3 regions of the Achromobacter sp. GQ309 genome follow, and region 1 is predicted to be linked to each of the others. Evidence: predicted binding sites of a transcription regulator. Region 1 holds the regulator's gene; each other region holds the start of a gene.

The links. The regulator LexA, encoded in region 1, represses DNA repair genes until DNA is damaged. The targets are predictions, from matches to a motif close to ACTGTATNNNNATACAGT.
Region 2: a site for LexA is predicted at 1,651-1,668, ahead of recA (recombinase RecA). Genes of this name have one in related genera too.
Region 3: a site for LexA is predicted at 1,842-1,859, ahead of imuA (translesion DNA synthesis-associated protein ImuA). Genes of this name have one in related genera too.

What each region holds. Positions count from the first base shown of each region.
Region 1 is NZ_JCAXDP010000001.1:689,256-692,531, forward strand. It holds gene lon (endopeptidase La) at 1-1,125, shown strand, start outside; gene lexA (transcriptional repressor LexA) at 1,329-1,979, opposite strand; gene AC6CIE_RS03245 (amino acid aminotransferase) at 2,128-3,276, opposite strand, start outside.
Region 2 is NZ_JCAXDP010000003.1:705,887-709,162, forward strand. It holds gene AC6CIE_RS12635 (sensor histidine kinase) at 1-722, opposite strand, end outside; gene AC6CIE_RS12640 (response regulator transcription factor) at 835-1,524, opposite strand; gene recA (recombinase RecA) at 1,750-2,811, shown strand; gene recX (recombination regulator RecX) at 2,973-3,276, shown strand, end outside.
Region 3 is NZ_JCAXDP010000002.1:486,135-489,410, forward strand. It holds gene ypfH (esterase) at 1-73, opposite strand, end outside; gene AC6CIE_RS07540 (amino acid permease) at 271-1,764, shown strand; gene imuA (translesion DNA synthesis-associated protein ImuA) at 1,884-2,588, shown strand; gene AC6CIE_RS07550 (Y-family DNA polymerase) at 2,518-3,276, shown strand, end outside.

The DNA of each region.
Region 1 (3,276 bases):
CTCGAAGTGCTGGACCCGGAACAGAACCACACATTCCAGGACCACTACATCGAGGTCGACTTCGATCTCTCCGACGTCATGTTCGTGGCGACCAGCAACACGCTGAACATTCCGCCGGCCCTGCTGGATCGTATGGAAGTGATCCGCCTGTCGGGTTACACCGAGGAAGAAAAGATCCACATCGCCCGCGACCATCTGCTGCCCAAGCTGATGAAGAACAACGGCGTGAAGGATACCGAGCTGACTGTCGACGACAGCGCGCTGCGCGATATCGTGCGTTACTACACCCGCGAAGCCGGTGTCCGTGCGCTCGAGCGCGAAGTGGGCAAGATCTGCCGCAAGGTCATCAAGCAATTGCTGACCCAAAGCGATCGCGCCAAGGCTGAGGGCAAGACGCTCGAGGTCAAGGCGGTCAACGTCACGGCCGACAACCTCAGCGATTACCTCGGTGTGCGCCGCTACGCGTTTGGCATGGCCGAAAAGGAAAACCAGATCGGTCAGGTGACCGGCCTGGCGTGGACGGAAGTCGGCGGCGACCTGCTGACGATCGAAGTCGCGGACATGCCCGGCAAGGGCGTCATCCAACGTACGGGTTCGCTCGGCGACGTGATGAAGGAATCGGTCGAAGCGGCGCGCACCGTTGTGCGTTCGCGGGCTCGCCGCCTGGGCTTTGCCGACAGCGTCTTCGAAAAGCACGACATGCACGTGCACGTGCCGGAAGGTGCGACGCCCAAGGACGGTCCGTCCGCGGGTATCGCGATCACCACGGCCATGGTGTCGGCCCTGTCGCGCATCCCGGTGCGCGCCGACGTCGCCATGACGGGCGAGATCACGCTGCGCGGCGAAGTGCTGCCGATCGGCGGCCTGAAGGAAAAGCTGCTCGCGGCTCACCGTGGCGGTATCAAGACGGTTCTGATTCCGGAAGAAAACGTCAAGGATTTGGCGGAGATCCCGGACAACGTCAAGAACCACCTCGAGATCGTGCCGGTGCGTTGGATCGACAAGGTGCTGGAACTGGCCTTGGAGCGTCTGCCGGAGCCGTTGGCCGAGGAAGAAGTCGTCAAGGAGCCCCTGGTTGCCAAGCCGGCTGAACCCGGCTCTACCGACCCGGTCATGAAGCACTGATGGCGTCTTGAACGCCAGGGCGCTCTCGAAAGAGGGCGCCCGAAGCCCAAGGGTGTCTAAAGTCTTACGGACCGCCCCAAAGCAAAAAACCCCGCTCAGTGAGCGGGGTTTTCTTTTGGATGTGGCATACCGGTAGCGAGGTATGGCGTAGGCGGCGTAAGCCGCCTGCAGGGCTTGGCTATGTGCAGGACAAGGTCCCCGGCTTAGTGCAGCGCTTGCGTGCGGATAAGACCCACCGCAATGCCTTCCAGCGCGAATTCCTGATCGGCCTTGACCACGATGGTTTCGGAGTCGGGATTTTCAGGCAGGAGCTCGATATGGCCGTTCTGGCGTTGAAGGCGCTTGACCGTGACATCGTCGCCGATACGAGCCACCACGATCTGGCCATTGCGGGCTTCAGATGCCTTTTTGACAGCCAGCAGATCGCCTTCAAGGATGCCTGCGTCGCGCATGCTCATGCCGCGGACTTTGAGCAGATAATCGGGCGCCTGGGCAAAGAGGCTGGGGTCCACGCCGACTTCGCGTTCGACATGCTCGGCCGCAAGAATCGGGCTACCCGCCGCAACACGGCCGACCAGCGGCAAGAGAAGCTGGGCGAGGGCAGGGATGGGGAGTGAGGCCTGGGCGGGCGCGGTGGCGGCGTCCTTCAGACGGATGCCCCGCGAGGCGCCGGCCGTGAGCTCGATGGCGCCCTTGCGTGCCAACGCCTTGAGGTGGTCTTCGGCGGCGTTTGGAGAGCGAAAACCCAGGGCCTGGGCGATCTCGGCACGCGTCGGCGGAAAGCCGGTGCGCGTGACCGTTTGCCTGATGAGGTCCAGGATTTGTTGTTGGCGATCCGTGAGTTTGCTGGCCATGGCGATGATCCGGTGCGAGCGGACTGTACATATATACAGCGCCATTCTGGGGGACGCAGCGCAAAAAAGCAAGCTAGTCTCGAAGGCAGCAAAAACGGGACCCGCAGGTCCCGTTTCTGGCTGAAGACGGCTCGGGCCGCCAAGTGATTTACAGCACAGCTGCGATGCCGGCTGCCACCTTGTCGATGTTGCCGCTGTTCAATGCGGCCACGCAGATGCGTCCGCTGGACACGGCGTAGACGCCATGTTCTTCACGCAGACGGTCCACCTGAGCGGCGGAGAGGCCCGAGTACGAGAACATGCCGCGCTGCTTCAGCACGAAGCTGAAGTCCTGCTTGCCGCCGTGCTCTTTGATCTTGTCGACCAGTTGCGCGCGCATCAGGCGGATGCGATCACGCATGCCGGCCAGTTCTTCTTCCCAGAGGGCGAACAGCTCGGGCGTGTTCAGCACCGTGGAGACGACCGTGCCGCCGTGCGTCGGCGGGTTGGAGTAGTTGGTGCGGATGACACGCTTGAGCTGGCTCAGCACGCGCGTGGCTTCGTCCTTGCTGCCGGCCACGACGGTCAGCGCGCCGACACGCTCGCCGTACAGCGAGAACGACTTCGAGAACGACGAGCTGATGAACATGGTCATGTCCAGGTCTGCGAACAGGCGCACGACCGAGGCGTCTTCCGTCAGGCCGTCGCCAAACCCTTGGTAGGCGATGTCCAGGAACGGGACCAGGTTGTTTTCCTTGACGACAGCGGCGATCTGCTTCCACTGGTCGGGGGTGGGATCCGCGCCCGTGGGGTTGTGGCAGCACGCATGCAGCACGACGACGGTCTTGGCGGGCGCGGCCTTCAGGTCGGCCAGCATGGCTTCGAAGTTCAGGCCGCGGGTGGTGGCGTCGTAGTAGGCATAGGTGCCGACTTCAAAACCGGCGCGTTCGAACAGGGCGCGGTGGTTTTCCCAGCTGGGGTCGCTGATCAGGACCTTGGAGCCCGGCAGCAATTGGCGCAGGAAATCGGCGCCGATCTTCAGGGCGCCAGTGCCGCCCAGTGCTTGCGTGGTCAGCACGCGACCAGCGGCAGCCAGCGCGGAATCCTTGCCCAGCAGCAGCGCCTGAGCACCGGCGTTGTAGCCGGCGATGCCTTCGATCGGCAGATAGCCGCGAGCGGCGGCAGCTTCGATGCGGGCGGTTTCGGCCTTGCGCACTGCGCCCAGGAGCGGGATCCGTCCCTGATCATCGTAATACACGCCCACGCCCAGGTTCACTTTACCGGGGCGGGTGTCCGCGTTGTATTGTTCGTTCAGGCC
Region 2 (3,276 bases), on a different contig from region 1:
GGCGTCTTCAACTGGTGCGCCGCGTCGGCCACGAAACGGCGCTGCGCCTGCACGTTGGCGGACAGGCGGTCCAGCAGGTCGTTCATGGCCGCGACCAGCGGGGCAATCTCGGAAGGCGCGGCGCGTTCGTCGATGGGCGAGAGGTCGTCGGGCCGGCGTGCGCGCAGCCGCTGCTGCAGCGCGTTCAACGGCGCCACGCCGCGCGACAGGCCGAACCAGACGAGCAGCACGGCGATGGGCAGCACCACGAACTGCGGAATGATCACGCCCTTGATGATGTCGTTGGCGAGCTGCGTGCGCTTTTCCACGGTCTCGGCCACGATGAACAGCGCGGGCTGCGTGCCGGGCAGGTGCAGGTCCACCCAGGTGAAGGCCAGGCGGATGCCAAAGCCGCGCAGCGTGTCGTCTTCGTACTGGACTTCGCCGGGGCGGGGCTGGCCCACGGTGGTCGGCAACGGCAGCGCGCGGTCGCCGCCCAGGTATTCGCCGCGGCTGCCCAGCGCCAGCCAGAACACGCTGTCGGTCTCGTCGGCGCGCAGCACGTCGCGGGCGGCATCGGTCATCTTCAGCACCGCGCGGCCATCCTGCGCGTGAACCTGGCGCGTCAGCACGTGCAGGTTGTTGGCCAGCGCGCGATCGTAGGGAACGTTGGCGATGTTCTGCGCCACCACGTAGGTGATGGCGACACTCATGGGCCACAAAAGGAACAGCGGCGCCAGCATCCAGTCCAGGATCTCGCCCAGCAGCGACCGTTGCGGCGGCGCGAAACTCGGGCCCTTGGACCCGGCTTGCATGATGTCCAGGGCTTCCTGGTTGAGCGGCTCTGGGGCGGGCTCAGCTTGCGAGGTACGCCGCACCCTGGTCCCGCTCAAGACAGTAGCCCAGGCCGCGCACGGTGACGATCTTCACGCCGCTGGGCTCGAGCTTTTTGCGCAGGCGATGCACGTAGACCTCGATGGCGTTGGTGCTGACTTCCTCGCCCCATTCGCACAGGTGGTCCACGAGCTGGGTCTTGCTGACCATGCGGCCGCTGCGCGTCAGCAGGATCTCGAGCAGGCTGACCTCACGCGCCGACAGATCCAGCGTCTGGTCGTCGACGATGGCGACGCGGCCGGTCTGATCAAAGAGCAGCTTGCCATGCTTGAGCATGGTGCCGCCGCCTCCCGCGCCGCGTCGCGTCAACGCCCGCACGCGGGCCTCGAGCTCGGACAGCGCGAATGGCTTGGCCATATAGTCGTCGGCGCCCAGGTCCAGGCCCTTGACGCGCTGCTCGATGCTGTCGGCGGCGGTCAGGATGAGGACGGGCAGGGCGGAATTGCGGGCGCGCAGGCGGCGCAGCACTTCAAGTCCGGCCAGTTGCGGCAGGCCGAGGTCCAGGATGAGCAGGTCGAAAGCCTGGGCGGCCAGCGCGGAATCGGCGGAAAGACCATCGCGCACGGCATCCACGGCATAGCCGTTGTGGCGCAACGAGCGGGACAGGCCGTCGGCCAGGATGCTGTCGTCTTCGGCGATCAGGATACGCATGGGCTGCTGCTAGGAAGAAACACCGCGGCCCGGGGGCGGAAAAAGGGCAAAATACCGGGATCGCTCCGGATTCTGTCACACGCCGCCGGGCTTGCCACTCAGGGTATACGTGCAAAGAACTGGCACACTGGTTATTTGTCCAGTACAATCCGATGCCATAATCTGAACCTCATTGCCAGACCCGCAGTTTTCCGACTTCCAGATACGTTACAGACAGGACTCCTCATGGACGACAAAACCACCAAGGCCGCCGCTTCGGAAAAAGCCAAGGCGCTTGCCGCCGCACTTTCGCAGATCGAAAAGCAGTTCGGCAAGGGCTCGATCATGCGCTACGGCGACAACGAGGTCTCGCACGACATCCAGGTGGTTTCCACGGGCTCGCTCGGTCTGGACATCGCGCTGGGCGTCGGCGGCTTGCCGCGCGGCCGCGTCGTTGAAATCTACGGTCCGGAATCGTCGGGCAAGACCACGCTCACGCTGCAGGTCGTCGCCGAAATGCAAAAGCTGGGCGGCACCTGCGCCTTCGTCGACGCCGAACACGCCCTGGATGTCCAGTACGCCTCCAAGCTGGGCGTCAATCTGTCCGACCTGCTGATCTCGCAGCCGGACACGGGCGAACAGGCACTGGAAATCACCGACGCGCTGGTGCGCTCGGGCTCGGTCGACCTGATCGTCGTCGACTCGGTGGCCGCGCTGGTTCCCAAGGCTGAAATCGAAGGCGAAATGGGCGATTCGCTGCCCGGCCTGCAGGCCCGCCTGATGAGCCAGGCCCTGCGCAAGCTGACCGCCACCATCAAGAAGACCAACTGCATGGTCATCTTCATCAACCAGATCCGCATGAAGATCGGCGTCATGTTCGGCAACCCCGAAACCACCACCGGCGGCAATGCGCTCAAGTTCTACGCATCCGTGCGTCTGGACATCCGCCGCATCGGCTCCATCAAGAAGGGCGACGAGGTCGTCGGCAACGAAACCCGCGTCAAGGTTGTCAAGAACAAGGTGGCGCCGCCGTTCAAGCAGGCTGAGTTCGACATCATGTACGGCGCGGGCATCTCGCGCGAAGGCGAAATCATCGACCTGGGCGTGGCCGCCAACGTCGTCGACAAGTCGGGCGCCTGGTACAGCTACAACGGCAACCGCATTGGCCAGGGCAAGGACAACGTCCGCGAATACCTGAAAGAACACAAGGACATGGCCATCGAGATCGAAAACCGCGTCCGCGAAAACCAGGGCATTGTCAGCCGCGCCGCTGAATTCGTGCCCACGGCGGAAGACACCGCCGAGTAATCTCGGGCATCCGACTGGGCTCGCCGCGGTTCGGGCTAGCCCCTTCGCCGGCCCGTCTGGGCTGGGAAACGCGGCAGGCGCCACTTGGGCCTGCCGTTTTTTTCTTGGGCCTGCCGTTTTTCCCTTGGGCCTGCCGTTTTGTTTAGCAAGCAGGAAAGCGCATGAGCTGGAAATCGACTCCCGCATCTGCCGAGCGCCAACGCGCCAGGTTGGACGACGAATTCGAAACGGTCGCCAAGCCGCAAGGCTTGCGGCGCACGTCCGATGCGCGGGTGGCCCGCGAGGCCGCGGCGCCTGACGATTCGGCCGATGGCGTCGAACCCGCCGGCCTGTGGCAGCGCAGTTCCGAGCAACGTAGTTCCGCTCAACGCGGCGCCGCGCGCGGCCGGCGCGCCGACCCTGCCGACAGCGCTGGCGAGGCAACCACGTCTGATGGCAAGCCGGCCCGCAAGGGGCCGTCGCTGA
Region 3 (3,276 bases), on a different contig from region 1:
GCAGCAGGATGAAGAGCTGGCGCACGTCGACGCCCGGGTCGGGAAGAAATTCGATAGAACTGGAAGACGCCATGAAACTGCTCCGTGCTGGCCTGGGACGGTGGGACTGCGCCCCGATTGCCGCATTGTAAAATGCGCCGCGCCTGGCATCGCACCTACGACGCCGGGCTTTTTTGCACGCCGCCCCGCGCTTGCCCGCAACGACGGGCGCCCGCCGTTGGCAATGTCCAGCGCCGGCGATGCCCGGCGGTGGCCACCACACGCCTTGTCATGCACACACCGAACATCGAGTCGGGCGCCGCCGCGCCTGTCAGCAACACTACCGGCGACACCGCCGGCAACAATCAGCTGCACCGCGTGCTGAAGGCACGCCACCTCACGATGATAGCGCTGGGCGGGGCCATCGGCACCGGCCTGTTCGTCGCTTCCGGCGCGGCCATCGCGCAGGCGGGCCCCGGCGGCGCGCTGATGGTCTACCTGGTGATCGGCCTGATGGTGTACTTCATCATGACCAGCCTGGGCGAGCTGGCCACCTTCATGCCGGTGTCGGGTTCGTTCTGCACGTATGCGTCGCGCTACGTGGATCCGGGTTTCGGCTTTGCGCTGGGCTGGAACTTCTGGGTCAGCTGGGCCACGGTCGTGGCGGTGGACGTCGTGGCGGCGCAGCTCGTTATGGCGTACTGGCTGCCGGACACGCCAGGCTGGATATGGAGCGTGGCGTTCCTGGCGCTGACCTTCGGGTTGAACGCTTTCTCGGCGCGCAGCTTCGGCGAGGCGGAATACTGGTTCGCCATCATCAAGGTGGTGGCGGTGCTGTGCTTCATCGTGGTGGGCGTGGCGATGCTGGCCGGCATCATCCACGGCGGCGGACCGGTGGGACTGGACAACTGGAAGGTGGGCGACGCGCCCTTCGTCGGCAACGCGGCGACGTGGGTGGGCGTGGCGATGGTGGTGGCCTACTCCTTTCAGGGCACCGAACTGGTGGGCGTGGCGGCCGGCGAGTCCGAAAACCCCCGGCGCAACGTGCCCCGCGCGATCAACAGCGTCTTCTGGCGCATCCTGCTGTTCTATGTGCTGGCCATCCTGATCATCGGCCTCTTGGTGCCCTACACCGATCCGCAACTGCTGCGCAACGAGGTCGAGGACATCGCGGTCAGCCCCTTCACGCTGGTGTTCGAGCACGCGGGCCTGCTGTCCGCGGCCACGGTGATGAACGCGGTGATCCTGACGTCCGTGCTGTCGGCCGGCAATTCGGGCATGTATGCGGCGACGCGGATGCTGTTCAACATGGCGGCCGAGGGCCAGGCGCCGGCGATCTTCAAGCGTCTGACCCCGCGCGGCGTGCCGCTGTATGCGCTGCTGGCCACGACGCTGCTGGCTTGCCTGTGCCTGTTCAGCGTGGTGTACAGCCCGAAGGCGGTGTACATCTGGCTGCTCAATTTTGCGGGCATGACGGAATTCATCGTGTGGCTGAGCATCGCGGTCAGCCACTACCGCTTCCGCCAGGGCTACGTGAAGCACGGTTACGACACGGCCGACCTGCCCTACAAGGCGGGACTCTTTCCGTTCGGGCCGCTGCTGGCCTTCGTGCTGTGCCTGGTGGTCACGCTGGGACAGAACTATCAGGCGTTCCTTGAAGAACGCATCGACTGGATCGGCGTGGTGTCGACGTACCTGGCCATTCCGCTGTTCCTGGGACTGTGGATCGGCCACCGGCTGCTGCGCGGCTCGCGGTGGGTGAAGTACCAGGACATGCGGTTCTAGCACTTTTCGGGGACACATTCGGGACACATTCGGGGGCACTTTTCGATACGTCCGCCCGGCGCAAAGCCCGGTACAATACTGTACATTCATACAGGTATTGAGCGCCGGGCGCTTTCGCCATGCAGTCCCCCGAACAGATCCATCCCGCGTTGTGGCGCGCCACGCAGTTGGCCAAAGGCGCCGCACGCACCCTGCCAACCGGGCACGCGGCGCTGTCAGCCGAACTGCCGGATAACGGCTGGCCGCTCGGATCGCTCGTTGAACTGCTCACCCCCCATCCCGGCATCGGAGAAATCCGCCTGCTGCGTCCCGCGCTGGCCCAACTGGAAACCCGTCGTCCCATTGCCCTGGTGCAGCCGCCGCACGTGCCGCACATCGCCAGCTGGATGAGCTGGCGGCTGGATCCCCGGCAACTGCTGTGGGTGGCGCCCGAAAAGCCGGTCGACGCGCTGTGGGCCAGCGAACAGATCCTGAAAAACGCCAGTTGCGGCGCGCTGATCTGCTGGCTGCCCCACGTGCGCCCCGAATCCCTGCGCCGCCTGCATCTGGCCGCCCAGGCCAGCGACCTGCTGTTCATCGCCGTGCGCCCGTCCCGCGCCGCGCAGACCGCCACGCCCGCCGCCTTGCGGCTGGCGCTGGCGCCCGCGCCCGGCGGCCTGTCCGTTCATATCCTGAAGCGCCGGGGGCCCGTCTGCGACACCCCGCTGTACGTAGGCCTGGAGCCCGGCGCGCTTACCCCCTCTTCTCCCCGCCATGCGCCTCTGGATCGCCGCCTACCTGCGCTGCCTGCCGCTGGACGCCATACGCCCGCACTGGCCGCATGACCACGAGGCGTTCGCCGTTCTGGATCAGGAACGGGTCGCCGCCCTGACCCCCGCCGCCCGCCAGGCCGGCGTGACGCCCGGCATGCGCCGCGCGGGCGCGGCGGCCATCGCCCCCGGCGTGGAACTGCTGCCCCGCAATGCGCTGGCCGAGGCCGACGCCCTGCACGGCGCGGCGCTGGCCCTCTTGCAGTACACCCCGGAAATCGCCCTGGTCGACGGCGACACCGTGCTGCTGAACGTGGGCGCCAGCCTGATGTTCTTCCGCGGGCCGCGCGCGCTGAGCCGGCGGGTGGCCGCCACGCTGCGCGCGCTGGATCTGCGGGTGTCGCTGGGCATGGCGCCCACGGCCAAGGGCGCCTGGCTGCTCGCGCGGCGCGCCGGCCGGCGCGTGCCCCGGCGCACCCTGAAGCTGCCCACCCTGGCGCGGCGGCTCGATGCCCTGCCGCTGTCGCTGCTGCCCCAGGCGCAAGACCGCCGCAACTGGCTGGACGACATCGGCTGCCACACGCTGGCGCACCTGCGCGCCCTGCCGCGCGGGGGGCTGCAGCGGCGCAGCGCGCCCGATCTGTTGCAGGCGCTGGACGCCGCCTACGGCCAGGTGCCCGAACTCTATCGCTGGCTCGAACCGCCCAACCAGTTTTCGCGGCGGATCGAACTCATGGACTACATGGAGAACACCGACGCCGTG